Regions from separate parts of the Streptomyces sp. NRRL B-24572 genome, predicted to be linked through region 1. Evidence: riboswitches for the same ligand, from Rfam matches in the RefSeq annotation. Region 1 holds a riboswitch; each other region holds the start of a gene.
What was found. A riboswitch is a leader RNA that binds a small molecule or an ion and turns the genes downstream of it on or off. The one in region 1 is predicted to bind cobalamin.
Positions count from the first base shown of each region.

Region 2: it holds a riboswitch for cobalamin, as region 1 does, so the genes downstream of both, CCN56_RS14680 (ribonucleoside-diphosphate reductase subunit alpha) here and CCN56_RS24375 (prenyltransferase/squalene oxidase repeat-containing protein) in region 1, are expected to answer to the same signal.
Region 3: it holds a riboswitch for cobalamin, as region 1 does, so the genes downstream of both, CCN56_RS21795 (ABC transporter substrate-binding protein) here and CCN56_RS24375 (prenyltransferase/squalene oxidase repeat-containing protein) in region 1, are expected to answer to the same signal.

Region 1 covers NZ_MWIG01000422.1:2,215-6,406, forward strand. Annotated here, with positions in the region: gene CCN56_RS24370 (SCO2322 family protein) at 1-549, opposite strand, end outside; gene CCN56_RS24375 (prenyltransferase/squalene oxidase repeat-containing protein) at 546-1,793, opposite strand; cobalamin riboswitch at 1,867-2,004, opposite strand; gene CCN56_RS45605 (protein kinase) at 2,156-3,919, shown strand; gene CCN56_RS24385 (MBL fold metallo-hydrolase) at 3,929-4,192, opposite strand, start outside.
Region 2 covers NZ_MWIG01000236.1:4,980-9,171, forward strand. Annotated here, with positions in the region: gene CCN56_RS14680 (ribonucleoside-diphosphate reductase subunit alpha) at 1-1,701, opposite strand, end outside; cobalamin riboswitch at 1,835-1,978, opposite strand; gene CCN56_RS14685 (GNAT family N-acetyltransferase) at 2,021-2,521, opposite strand; gene mctP (monocarboxylate uptake permease MctP) at 2,607-4,192, opposite strand, start outside.
Region 3 covers NZ_MWIG01000358.1:5,429-9,620, forward strand. Annotated here, with positions in the region: gene CCN56_RS21780 (alkane 1-monooxygenase) at 1-797, opposite strand, end outside; gene CCN56_RS21785 (TetR family transcriptional regulator) at 925-1,545, shown strand; gene CCN56_RS21790 (cold-shock protein) at 1,745-1,951, shown strand; cobalamin riboswitch at 2,115-2,240, shown strand; gene CCN56_RS21795 (ABC transporter substrate-binding protein) at 2,327-3,373, shown strand; gene CCN56_RS21800 (iron ABC transporter permease) at 3,385-4,192, shown strand, end outside.

The DNA.
Region 1 (4,192 bases):
CGGAGCCGTCGGCGCCGGGGTCTTCTTCCCGGTCTCCTCGACCTGTTCGCCGCAGCCCTTCGCCGGGTACCCCGCGATCCCGCACAGCATGGCCGCGCTGTCGTACCGCAGCGGCTTCGCCACCGCCGCCAGCGCCTCCGCGCCCGTCGCGTCCTCGCGGACCTCCGCGCAGCCGACCTCGATCGGCTTCTTCGGCGGGGTCTCCCCGGGCGGCGCGTCCACCGGGCCGCCGAAGTCGACGACGACCGCGATCCGCTTCGTCCCGTCCTTCTTCTCCACGCCCCCGCAGATCCCCGGGAAGTCGGGGGCCACGGAGGGCCGGGAGGTGTCCTCCGTGCCGTTGCTGATCGCGAAGCGGAAGCCGAGGGCGTCGCCGTCCGCCGGCCGGGCGGTCGCCGGGCCCTGCGTGGCGTACGCCCAGGGCTTCCCGCCGTCGCTCTCCCAGAACGACCAGTAGCGGTAACCGGCCGCCTGTGCCGGAGCCGCCGCGGCCAGGGCCAGGAGCGCCCCCGCCGCGGCGCCCGCGGCCCGTATCCCCGTACGGCTCACTTCTTGCGGCCGCTCACGAGGAAGCCGATGCCGACGCCGACGACCATGCCGATGCCGATGATCCACCAGACGTCGAAGCCGGACTCCCCCTCGTCGCTGGTGGAGGAGGCGGAGGTGTCCGGGGCCTTGGGCGCGGGGCCGGTGGCGTTGAGCTGCTCGACCAGGTCCACCGTGCCGAACTCGCGCGGGTCGGTGTCCGTCGCACGGGCCGCCAGGATCAGCTGCGCGTACGCGGCCGGGCCGCCCTCCTTCGCCCAGGCGGCGGAGTTCTTCTCCAGCCACGCGAGCGCCGGTTCGGCCTCCTTCGCGGCGCCGGCGGCGGCGAGCGCGACGACGGCGTCGGCGGTGTTGCCGACGTCGGGCTGCTCGGTGGTGTCGGTGGCGCCGGGCATCGGCGGCAGGGCGAGGTGGCCGGTCTTCGCGAGGGCCTTCGAGAGGTACGAGGCGCCGTTCAGCGCGGCCCGCTCGACGGTCGGCTTCGACAGGTCGGTGCAGGTCGGCGGCTGCTCGGGGGAGGCCTTGGTGGCGACGACGCTCTTGCCGAGCCCGGCGAGGGTGGCCGCCGCGGTGGCGTCGGCGTTGGCGAGGAGCTTGCCGGTCTTGTCCGGCTGGTACGCGAACGCCCCTGCGCCGTCCTTGTCGGAGCAGGGCAGGGCGAAGGAGAGGAGCGCGTCGTACGGGGTGCGGCCCTCGGCGGAGGTGAACTGGCCGGGCCGCACACCGATCGCGGCGAGCGCGCCGACGACGACCGACGTGGAGTTGGCGTCGCTCGCGCCGCCGACGCCGTAGCCCCAGCCGCCGTCCTTGTTCTGCACGGTCCGCAGCCAGTCGGAGCCGGCCTTGACGGCCTTGTCGATCTTCTCCGGGGCGGCGGACTGACGGCGCACGGCGCGGAGCGCCTGGACGGCGACGGCGGTGGCGTTGGTGTCCCGCATCGTCTTCGCGTCGCAGGCCTTCGTCACGTCCGCGCGGTACGAGGCGAACGAGCCGTCGGCGCACTGCTGGCCCAGGAGCCAGTCCACGGCCCGGTCGGCGGGCTGGTAGCCGGTGCCGCGCTGGGCGAGGAAGGCGAGCGACTGCCGCCAGACACCGTCGTACGTCGGGTCCTTCGTGCCGTACAGGCCGGGCACGGGGGTGCCGACGGAGGGCGACGGCGAGGGCGCGGCGGAGGCCGCCCCGGCGGCGGTGCCGAGCACGACTGCGGCGGCGGCGAGCGCGGCGGCGCCGCGGCGGACGGTGTTCATGGGGCCCTCTCCTGCGGCCGGGCACCGGCACGCCTCGGGGGCACCAGGCTCCGGCTCCGTATTCCTCGACGGTGCCGGCGGTCATGTCCCGGGCGGGGCATTCCGACTCACCGCTCCCCGAGGAGCGGCTCACGGCTGCGCGGTCAGTGCCGGATTTTCACCGGCTTCCCCCCGTACGGGCATGATGACGACCCGCTCACTCTACCGGCCCGTACGCCCGCCGCCCCGGGGGTGCGAGGCGCCTCACACCCGGCCGGAAGCGGGTCCGCCGATCGTCTGCCGGGAGAGTGATCGCTGTGCCATGCTGGCGCCGCCACGACGACATGCCGACGGCGTCTTCACGGGGGTGCGGAATGCGGGCGTTGACCGGGAGCGACCCGCGGGGGATCGGTCCCTACCGGCTCCTCTACCGGTTGGGCGAGGGCGGCATGGGCCGCGTCTACCTGGGCCGTTCGCGGGGCGGCCGAACGGTCGCGCTCAAGGTGGTGCACGGCGCGCTCACCGGCGACCCGGGCTTCCGCACGCGCTTCGCCCGTGAGGTGCGGGCCGCCCAGTCCTTACGCGGCGCCGGCACGGTCCCGGTCCTCGACGCCGACCCCGACGCCGAGGTGCCCTGGCTAGCCACCGCGTACGTGCCCGGTCCTGCGCTCTCCGAGGCGGTCCTGGCGCACGGACCGCTCCCCGAACCGGCCCTCTGGCGGCTGCTCTCCGGCCTCGCGCACGCCCTCGACGGCGTGCACCGGGCGGGGCTCGTGCACCGGGACGTCAAACCGTCCAACGTGCTGCTCTCGTCGTCCGGACCGCTGCTCATCGACTTCGGCATCGCGCGCTCCGCCGACGAGACGGCCCTGACGGGGACGGGTCTGGTCGTCGGCTCGCCCGGTTTCATGTCGCCGGAGCAGGCGGAGGGGCGGACGGTCGGGCCCGCCGCGGACCTCTTCTCGCTCGGCGCGGTCCTCGCGTTCGCGGCGACCGGGCGCGGGCCCTTCGGCGGCGGCTCGGTGGCGGAGCTGCTCTACCGCCTCGTCCACCACGAGCCCGACCTCGCCGGGGTCGAGGGGCCGCTCGCGGAGCTCGTACGGCGCTGCCTGGCCAAGCGGCCGGAGGACCGCCCGCCGGTGGCCGAACTCGCCGCGACCGCGGACGCCCACCGGGAGGAGTCGGGGAGCTGGCTGCCGGCGCCGGTGGTCGCGGCCATCGCGCAGAAGGCGGAGGAACTGCTCAACGCGGAGGCGGAGTTCGAGCCCGAGCCGGAGCGGGAGCCTGCGTCGGCGCCTCCAGCGGGCAGGGGACGGGGAACGGAGCCCGAGCCCGATCCGGAGCCCCGGCCGGGCGCGGCGGAGACCGCCGCCGACCCGGGGCCGGCCGCCGTCACCGTCGCCCAGCCGCGCACCGGGCCGCCCCGGACGGCCGTCCTGCCCGCGCCGGAGCCCGCCCCGAAGCCGGTCCGGGCGCGCGCCACGGGGCCGTCCGCGCCGACGCCCGCCCGGTCCTCCGCGCCTGCGCCCGCCCGGCCGTCCGCGTCCGCGCCCGCCCGGTCCTCCGCCGTACCGCGTGCCCGCGCCGCCACCCGCGGGCCGGCCGTCGGGGCGCGGGCCCGGGCCTCCTCGACGGGGACGGGGGTGCCGTCCGCGCGGGAGCGTGCCGTGCGGACGCTGACCACGGGTCTGGGGAGGCCGGTCCTCGGGCTGTTCTACCTGGTGCCGATGGTGGTCTTCCTCGTGGGCGGGGTCGACCTCATGGACAAGGCGGTGGCGTACCCCTCGGTCTCCGACCAGGCGCAGGGCCCCTACCAGTGGGCGATGGACGACTGGTGGCGCGTCCCCGCGACCCTCCTCCTGATCGCCGCGATGGTCGGACTCCAGGGCTACCGGGGGCGGCTGCTCACGGTCCCGCCCGGCCGGGTCCGGCTGTGGTCGGTCGGGATCGCCCTGTACTGGATCGCGCTGATCGCCGTACTGACCCTGCACGTCCTCTGGTTCCTCTTCGTCCACAACGGTTACGACTACTACGAGCACGGCGGGCAGCACTGGTTGTGGTGGGTGGCGGGCCCGTCGATGCTGCTCGGCGGCGGCATCTCCCCGCTGGTCCTGGTCATGTCCCTCATCCGCCTGTTCAAGGCCTGAGGCGGGGACTCACACCGCGACGTACGCGACCGGGTCCGTGCCCGCCACCGGCTCCGCGCGGCCGAGCTTCACCAGGCGGCGGAGGTGGGCCTCGGCCTCGCTGACGGCGATGTTGCGGGAGCCGTAAGGGATCTGGTCCCAGGGGCGGTTCCACTCCATGCGCTCCGCGAGCTGCCACGGTGTGAGCGGGGTGGCGAGGAGGCCGAGGAGGCCGGTGAGGCGTTCCTCGTGGTGGTCGAGGAGTTCGCGCACCCGGCCGGCGGCGTCGGTGAA
Region 2 (4,192 bases), on a different contig from region 1:
GACGCCCCGGGCGGTGCGGGTCTTGTCCCAGGCGGGGAGCGGGCCGCTGCGCTCGGCGAGGTCGGCGGACGCCTCGTACGCCGCCAGCATGATCCGCTCGGCGATCTTCGTCGACAGGGCGCGCGCCTCGGCCGAGTCGAACGGCAGCTTCAGCTGGAAGAAGACGTCCTGGAGGCCCATCGCGCCCAGGCCGACCGGACGCCACTTGGCGTTGGAGCGGCCCGCCTGCTCGGTCGGGTAGAAGTTGATGTCGACGACCCGGTCGAGGAAGGTGACGGCCGTGCGGACGGTCTCGTCCAGGCGCTCCCAGTCGATGTCCGAACCGACGACGAACGCGCCGAGGTTGACCGAGCCGAGGTTGCAGACGGCCGTCTCGCCGTCGTTGGTGACCTCGATGATCTCGGTGCAGAGGTTGGAGGAGTGGACGACCGTGCCCGGCTCGGCCGTCTGGTTCGCGGTCCGGTTGGAGGCGTCCTTGAAGGTCATCCAGCCGTTGCCGGTCTGCGCGAGGGTCCGCATCATCCGGCCGTACAGGTCGCGGGCCGGCATGGTCTTGCGGGCCAGGCCCGCCGCCTCGGCCTTGCGGTAGGCGGCGTCGAACTCCTCGCCGTACAGGTCGACGAGCTCGGGCACGTCCGACGGGGAGAAGAGCGACCACTCGGCGTCGGCGTTGACGCGGCGCATGAACTCGTCCGGGATCCAGTGCGCCAGGTTCAGGTTGTGCGTACGGCGGGCGTCCTCGCCGGTGTTGTCGCGGAGCTCCAGGAACTCCTCGATGTCCGCGTGCCAGGTCTCCAGGTAGACGGCGGCGGCGCCCTTGCGGCGGCCGCCCTGGTTCACGGCGGCGACGGAGGCGTCGAGGGTCTTCAGGAACGGCACGATGCCGTTGGAGTGGCCGTTGGTGCCGCGGATCAGCGAACCGCGGGCGCGGATGCGGGAGTACGAGAGGCCGATGCCGCCCGCGTGCTTCGAGAGGCGCGCGACCTGGTGGTAGCGGTCGTAGATGGAGTCCAGCTCGTCCTGCGGGGAGTCCAGGAGGTAGCAGGAGGACATCTGCGGGTGGCGGGTGCCGGAGTTGAAGAGCGTGGGGGAGGACGGGAGGTAGTCCAGACGGCTCATCAGGCCGTACAGCGCGGCCACCTCGTCGAGCGCGCGGACCGAGTCGTCCTCGGCGAGGCCGCAGGCGACGCGCAGCATGAAGTGCTGCGGGGTCTCGATGACCTTGCGGGTGATCGGGTGGCGCAGCAGGTAGCGCGAGTAGAGGGTGCGCAGACCGAAGTAGCCGAAGCGGTCGTCGCCGGCCGGGTCGATCGTCGCGTCGAGCCGCTCGGCGTGCTGGGCGACGAACTCGGCGGTGCGGTCGGCGATGAGCTCCTCGCGGTGACCGACGGCGACGGAGGCCGAGAAGGAGACGGCGCCCTGGCCTGCGGCCTCGTCGGCGATGGTGATGGTGAGGAGCCGGGCGGCGAGCCGGGAGTACGCGGGGTCCTCGGCGATCAGGCCGGCGGCCGCCTCGGTGGCCAGCTCGCGCAGCTCCGCCTCGTCCGACGTGGCGCTGCGGCCGCGGAGGGCGGCGGCGGCGACCTTGCCGGGGTCGGTGTCCGGGAGGTCGGCGGTGAGATCGGTCAGGGTCCGCAGGAGTACGGTCCCGGGGCCGTCGGTCTCGATCGCTGCGGCCGGATCGGCGGGCGCGATGGTCACGTGGGGGCTCTCCCTCGCTCGGCTCGGGGCCTCGGGCGGGAAGGCGGGCAGGCGGGCACCCCGTACGCGCGGGCGCGCCGCGTCCACCGACCCAACTCCGCGAGGCCCGGACGTCTGTGGCACCCGGAACGGACGGACCGGGCGCGCTGCCGGCAGGTCTTCGGACTCACTCCGTACGAAGCACGAAACCGCACGAAGCACACCGTTGCGGGACAGTTCCGGATTCGCGCCGGATTCCCCTGCGTCGACAGCGAGGACGAGCATACATGTGGGGGGCGCCGCTCTTGGCACCCCCCACATGTTGTGTCGGTCCCGGGAGTTACAACTCCAGGGCGTACGTGCGCAGCGAGTGATCGGGGATCGGCTCCCAGTCCCGCTCGGGGGTGCGGACGAAGCCGAGCCGCTCGTAGATCCGGTGCGCGGAGACCATCAGATCGGCCGTGGAGAGCACCAGGCGCGTACAGCCGGGGAGGGCTCGCGCCCGGTCCACGCAGGCGCGTACGAGGGCCTCTCCGACGCCCCTGCCGCGGGCCGCCGGCGCGACGACGAGCATCCGGAACTCGGCCTCGCCGGGGACGGCGATGTCCGCCCAGGTGGTGCCGCCCTCCGCGAAGGTCACCCCGCCGATGATCCCGCCGTCGGCGTCGACGGCGACGAGCACCTCGCTCTCGCGCGCCCGCCGGGCCGTGTCGCGGAGCACGGCCAGGTAGAAGTCGTCCTCGCCGTGCAGCAGCAGCCCGTCATTCAGATAGGTGAACCCGGTGAGGTCGCCGAGCTCCTCGTACTCCTCGGGCCGTACCGCCCTGATCGTGAAGTCCATGGGCTCCAGTCTGCCGCGCGCGGTCATGCGCAGGGGCCCGGGTTCTCCTGGTGAGATCCCGGGCCCCTGCGGCGCGTTCTTCCGGTCAGTGCGCTCCGGCGCCGACCGTCGGCAGGTCGCGGACACCGGCGTCGCCCGCGTCCGCCGTGTAGTCCTCGGGGGAGGTCTCGTCGACGCCCTCGGGGGCCTTGACGGCCTTGAGGACGAAGGTCAGGACGACCGTGACGAGGACGTTGAGCACGAAGGCGGTGAGGCCGATGTAGCCGATCTCGCCGATGCCGGGGATCTCGGCCGCGGAGCCGCCGAAGTGCTTCTGGGTCGGGCTGGCGACGCCGTACGCGGCGGCCGTGCCGTAGACCATGCCGACGGCCCAGCCGGCGAGCAGCGCCCAGCGGTGGAACCAGCGGGTGAAGAGACCGCCGACGAGCGCCGGGAAGGTCTGCAGGATCCAGATGCCGCCGAGCAGCTGGAAGTTGATCGCGACCGTCTTGTCCATGGTGAGGACGAAGACGAGGGCGCCGACCTTCACCAGGAGGGAGACCAGCTTGGAGACCTTGGTCTCCTGGGCCGGGGTGGCGTCCTTCCTGATGAAGTCCTTGTAGATGTTGCGGGTGAAGAGGTTGGCCGCGGCGATCGACATGATCGCGGCGGGGACGAGCGCGCCGATGCCGATCGCGGCGAACGCGACGCCCGCGAACCAGTCCGGGAACATGGTCTCGAAGAGCTGCGGGATGGCGAGCTGGCCGTTCGTCACCTTCACGTCGGCGGCGATCGCCATGAAGCCGAGCAGCGCGAGCAGGCCCAGCATCAGCGAGTACAGCGGCAGGATCGTGGTGTTGCGGCGGATCACGTTGCGGCTCCTGGAGGAGAGCGTCGCCGTGATGGAGTGCGGGTACATGAAGAGCGCGAGCGCCGAGCCGAGCGCGAGCGTCGCGTACGTCCACTGGCCGGCCTCGCCGGGCACGAGCGCGCCCTTCGGCTTGCCGGTGGCCGGGTTGATCGTCTTGTACGCCTCGGCCGCCTTGCCGAAGATCTCGTCGAAGCCGCCCAGCTTGATCGGGATGTAGATGATCGCCACCGCGATGACGATGTAGATCAGGGTGTCCTTGACGAAGGCGATGAGCGCGGGGGCGCGCAGGCCGGACGAGTAGGTGTACGCGGCCAGGACGCCGAAGGCGATGAGCAGCGGCAGGTCCTTCACGAACCAGTTGGTGTTCTCGCCGCCGCCGACGCCCATCACGTCCAGGACGGCCTGGATGCCGACGAGCTGGAGCGCGATGTACGGCATGGTGGCGAGGATGCCGGTGACGGCCACCGCGAGCGACAGGCCCTTGGAACCGAAGCGGCCGCGCACGAAGTCCGAGGTGGTGACGTACCCGTGCTTGTGCGAGACCGACCAGAGGCGCGGCAGGAAGGTGAAGATCAGCGGGTACACGAGGATCGTGTACGGGACGGCGAAGAAGCCGGCCGCGCCCGCCGCGTAGATGGCCGCGGGGACGGCGACGAAGGTGTACGCCGTGTAGAGGTCGCCGCCGAGCAGGAACCAGGTCACCCAGGTGCCGAACGATCTGCCGCCCAGGCCCCATTCGTCGAGGCTGTGTTCGTTCTCGGCCTTGCGCCAGCGCGCGGCGAGGAAGCCCATGACCGTGACGGCCAGGAAGAAGAAGACGA
Region 3 (4,192 bases), on a different contig from region 1:
TCGAGCAGGCAGAAGCCGAAGACCGCCTGGATCGCGAGGTACGGCAGGACCCCCGGGCCGAAGACGAGCGCGAGCCCCGTGAAGAGCACGAACGACAGCGCCCAGGAGCCGAGGACCGTGTTGCGCGGGCTCCACACCGACCGGCCCCGGCGGCCCAGCCTGCGCCTCTCCAGGCGCCAGGCCGAGGTGAGGCTGCCGAGGACGGTCCGGGGCAGGAAGCGCCAGAAGCTCTCGCCGAGCCGGGCGCTCGCCGGGTCCTCGGGGGTGGCGACGCGGATGTGGTGGCCGTGGTTGTGCTCGACGTAGAAGTGGCCGTACCAGGTCTGGGCGAGCGCGATCCGGGAGAGCCTGCGCTCCAGGGCCTCCGTCTTGTGCCCCAGCTCGTGGGCGGTGTTGATGGCGATGCCGGCGACCCCGCCGAGGGTGAACGTCAGCCCGATCCGGTCGACGAGGGCGAGGTCGCCCCGGGTGATCAGCCAGCAGCCGAGGACGAGACCGGCGTACTGGACGGGGAGGTAGAGGTAGGTGCACCACCGGTAGTAGCGGTCCTGTTCCAGGTGCGCGATCGCGCTGTCCGGCGGGTTGGCGGAGTCCTTGCCTATGAGGTGGTCGACGAGCGGGAAGATCACGTACAGGACGAGGATCCCGGTCCACCAGAAGACGCGGAGCCCGGTGGCGTTCACCAGTCCCCAGGAGAGGAAGGGGAAGGCCGGGATGAGCAGGCCGAACAGCCAGAGCCAGCGCTTGGGGTCGCGCCAGGTGGCGGGGGCGTCGGGGGAGTCGCTGTGCAGGGCCAAGACCGGCTCCTCGGGGAGGTGGACGCGGCGGGTGGACACTTTCCATGACTACTGTCCAGTTCATAGACGGATTCCCATGAGAACGTCAATGCTTTGGACAGTGCCCCGTGGATAAAGTGGGGGCACGATGACACGTTTCCGCGAGAGTGTTCGGTCCCTCCTGCGAGAGCAGGTGCTCGACGCCGCCTACCGGCTCGTCGCCGCCGACGGCTGGGGCGTGCTGCGCATGGCCGGCATCGCGCGGGCCGCCGGCATCAGCCGCCAGACGCTCTACAACGAGTTCGGCTCGAAGGAGGCCATCGGCAACGCCCTGATCCAGCGTGAGCTGGAGGGCTTCCTGCTCGGCATACAGCGTGAACTCGACGCCCACCGGGGTGAGTTGGAGGCGGCGGCCGTCGCGGGCGTGGGCTACACGCTCCAGCAGGCCGTGGACAACCCCCTCATCAAGAGCGTCCTGCTCGCGGCGCGCGGCGGCGAGGACGACCTCCTCGCCTACCTCACCACCCGCCCGGAGCCGGTCTTCGGCACGGCGATGGCGATGCTCGACGCGTACGCGATCGAGGCCTGGCCCGATGTCGACGAGGAGTCCCGGGGGCTCGCCGTCGAGACGATCGTGCGGCTCACCGTCAGCCACATCGTCCAGCCGGTGGCCTCGCCGGAGGAGTCGGCGCGGCGCATCGCCAGGATCACGGCGCGGATCGCGTACCCGGGCGGTGTCCGGCCCGATGGGTGCGGCGAGGCCCGCTGACGGACACGGGGGATCTCCGGCAGCGGGCCTCTGTTGAATATTGTACGAGATCATCCGGGGTGGTCCGCCCGGACGGCGGCGCTGGTCCTCCCGGGTCCTCCCGGACGACGGCGGTGGCGAAGGACGGGCGGGCGGGGTACATGTCCCCTGAGGCGCGGACACCCTCGACCGCGTCGCCAGAGCCGACGAGGAGGCCGCCGTGGAAGGCAGAAGCATCGGATTCGTGCAGTCCTTCAACCGTCTCGGCGGGTACGGCTTCGTCGTCCCCGTGGGCTCCGAGGAGCAGGTGTACTTCAGCGCCGAGGACATCGAGGGCAAGGAGCGGACGGTCTCCGAGGGGCAGCAGGTCTCCTTCGTCCTGGTCCTCGGCGAGGGCCGCTTCGAGGCCAAGGAGCTGCGCTTCTGACGCCGTCCGGGGCGCGGGGGCGCGGACCGGCGGTCTGCGGGCGAGGGCCGGCGGCCTGCGGGTGCGGACCGGCCGGGCTCCCGGGGTGCGATCACCGGCCGGTGGTACTGTGCCGAGGCCAGTCGCACCTTTGTACGCACCTGAACGGGTACGTGCACGGGTCAGGGAATCCGGTGCGAGACCGGAACTGACGCGCAGCGGTGAGGGCGACGGGCGGAGCATCGGCCACTGGGCGGCACGACGGGCCCGGGAAGGCGCTCCGTCCGGCTGACCCCGAGTCCGAAGACCTGCTGGCGGCCCCGGCGGCACGCCGCCGTCCGGGGAGCACCGTACGACAGGCTCCGCGCATGAGCCGTGGACGCAGAGGAAGTCCCCGTGCCGCTCGCACACCCCGTCCGCTCCGCCGTGCTCGCCCTGGCCGGCGTCCTGCTCCTCACCGCGGCGGTGACCGGCTGCGGGCCCTCCGGGGCTTCGGCGAAGGACGCCCCGGAGCGCGGCTACCCCGTCACCCTCGCCGACGACTGCGGACGGCCGGTCCGCGTCGACCGCGCCCCGCGCCGGGCCGTCGCCCTCGACCAGGGGGCGGCGGAGATCATGCTCTCCCTCGGCCTCGCCGACCGCATGGTGGGCACCGCCACCTGGACGGACCCGGTGCTCAAGGGACTTGAGGAGGAGAACGCGAAGGTCCCGCGCCTCGCCGACCGCTACCCCTTCTTCGAGAAGGTCCTCGACGCCGAACCCGACTTCGCGGCCGCCTCGTTCGCGTACACCCTCGGCAAGGGCGGGGTGGCGCCCCGCGAGCGCTTCGAGCAGCTCGGCGTCCCCACCTACCTCTCGCCGAGCGACTGCGTCGGCAAGGACAACAGCGGCGACGGCGACGGCGTCCGCACCCGCCCCCTCACCATGGAGACGGTCTACGGCGAGATCCGTGACCTGGCCCGGGTGTTCGCGGTCCCCGAGCGGGGCGAGAAGCTCGTCGCAGGGCTCAAGGCCCGGGTGGCGAAGGCCACGGCGGCGGCCGACTTCACCGACGCCACCGTCCTCTACTGGTACTCCGACGCCAAATCGCCCTACATGGCGGGCTGTTGCGGAGCGTCGGGGATCGTCACGAACGCGCTCGGCGCGAAGAACGTCTTCGACGACACGCGCGAGGAATGGCCCCAGATCAACTGGGAGACCGTCGCCGACCGCGATCCCGACGTCCTCGTGCTCGGCGATCTGACCCGCCGCGCGCAGTCCGCCGAGAGCGCCGCCAAGAAGATCGAGTTCCTGGAGTCCGACCCCGTCACCCGGAACATGACGGCCGTGAAGCACAAGCGGTACGTCCTGCTCAGCGGCCAGGCACTGAACCCCACGATCCGCACCGTCGAGGGCATCGAGAAGGTGGCGGCAGCGCTCCGCACGTACGGTCTCGCGAAGTGAGCGCGCCCCCTCTGGTAACCCGGCCGACCCGGCCGGTACGCGCCACGGCGCTCCTGTGGGCGGCGGCCGGCCTCGTCCTGCTCGCCCTGTCCGTGGCCGTGGCCATCACCATCGGCCCGGCCGACATCGGCGTCGGCGAGGTCGGGTCCGTCGTCGCCGCCCACCTCGGCGGCGGCGTCTCGGAACTCTCGCCGATCCGCGACGGGATCGTCTGGGACCTGCGGCTGCCCCGTACCCTCCTCGCCGCCGTCTGCGGCGCCGGCCTCGCCCTCTGCGGGGCGGTGATGCAGTCCCTCCTGCGCAACCCGCTCGCCGACCCCTTCGTCCTCGGCGTCTCCTCCGGCGCCTCGACCGGCGCGGTCGCCGTCGTCGTCCTCGGCATCGGCGGTGGCCTCCTCTCCGTCACCGGAGGGGCGTTCCTGGGGGCCGTGGTCTCCTTCGCGCTCGTCCTGCTGCTCAGCCACACCCTCGGCGGCTCGACGGACCGGGTCGTGCTCGCGGGCGTCGCCGCGATGCAGCTCTTCTCCGCGCTCACCTCCTTCGTCGTGATGACCGCCGCCGACGCGGAGACCACCCGGGGCGTGCTCTTCTGGCTGCTCGGCTCGCTCGCCGGGGCCGGCTGGAGCGACGTGTGGGTGTGCCTCGCCGTCCTCGCGGGGGCCCTGCTGGTCTGCGGCGGGTACGCGCGGACCCTGGACGCCTTCGCCTTCGGCGAGGAGGCCGCCGCCTCGCTCGGCGTCGCCGTCGCGCGGACCCGGCTCGTCCTGCTGTGCGTCACCGCCCTCCTGACGGCCGCCCTGGTCTCCGCCGCCGGCGCGA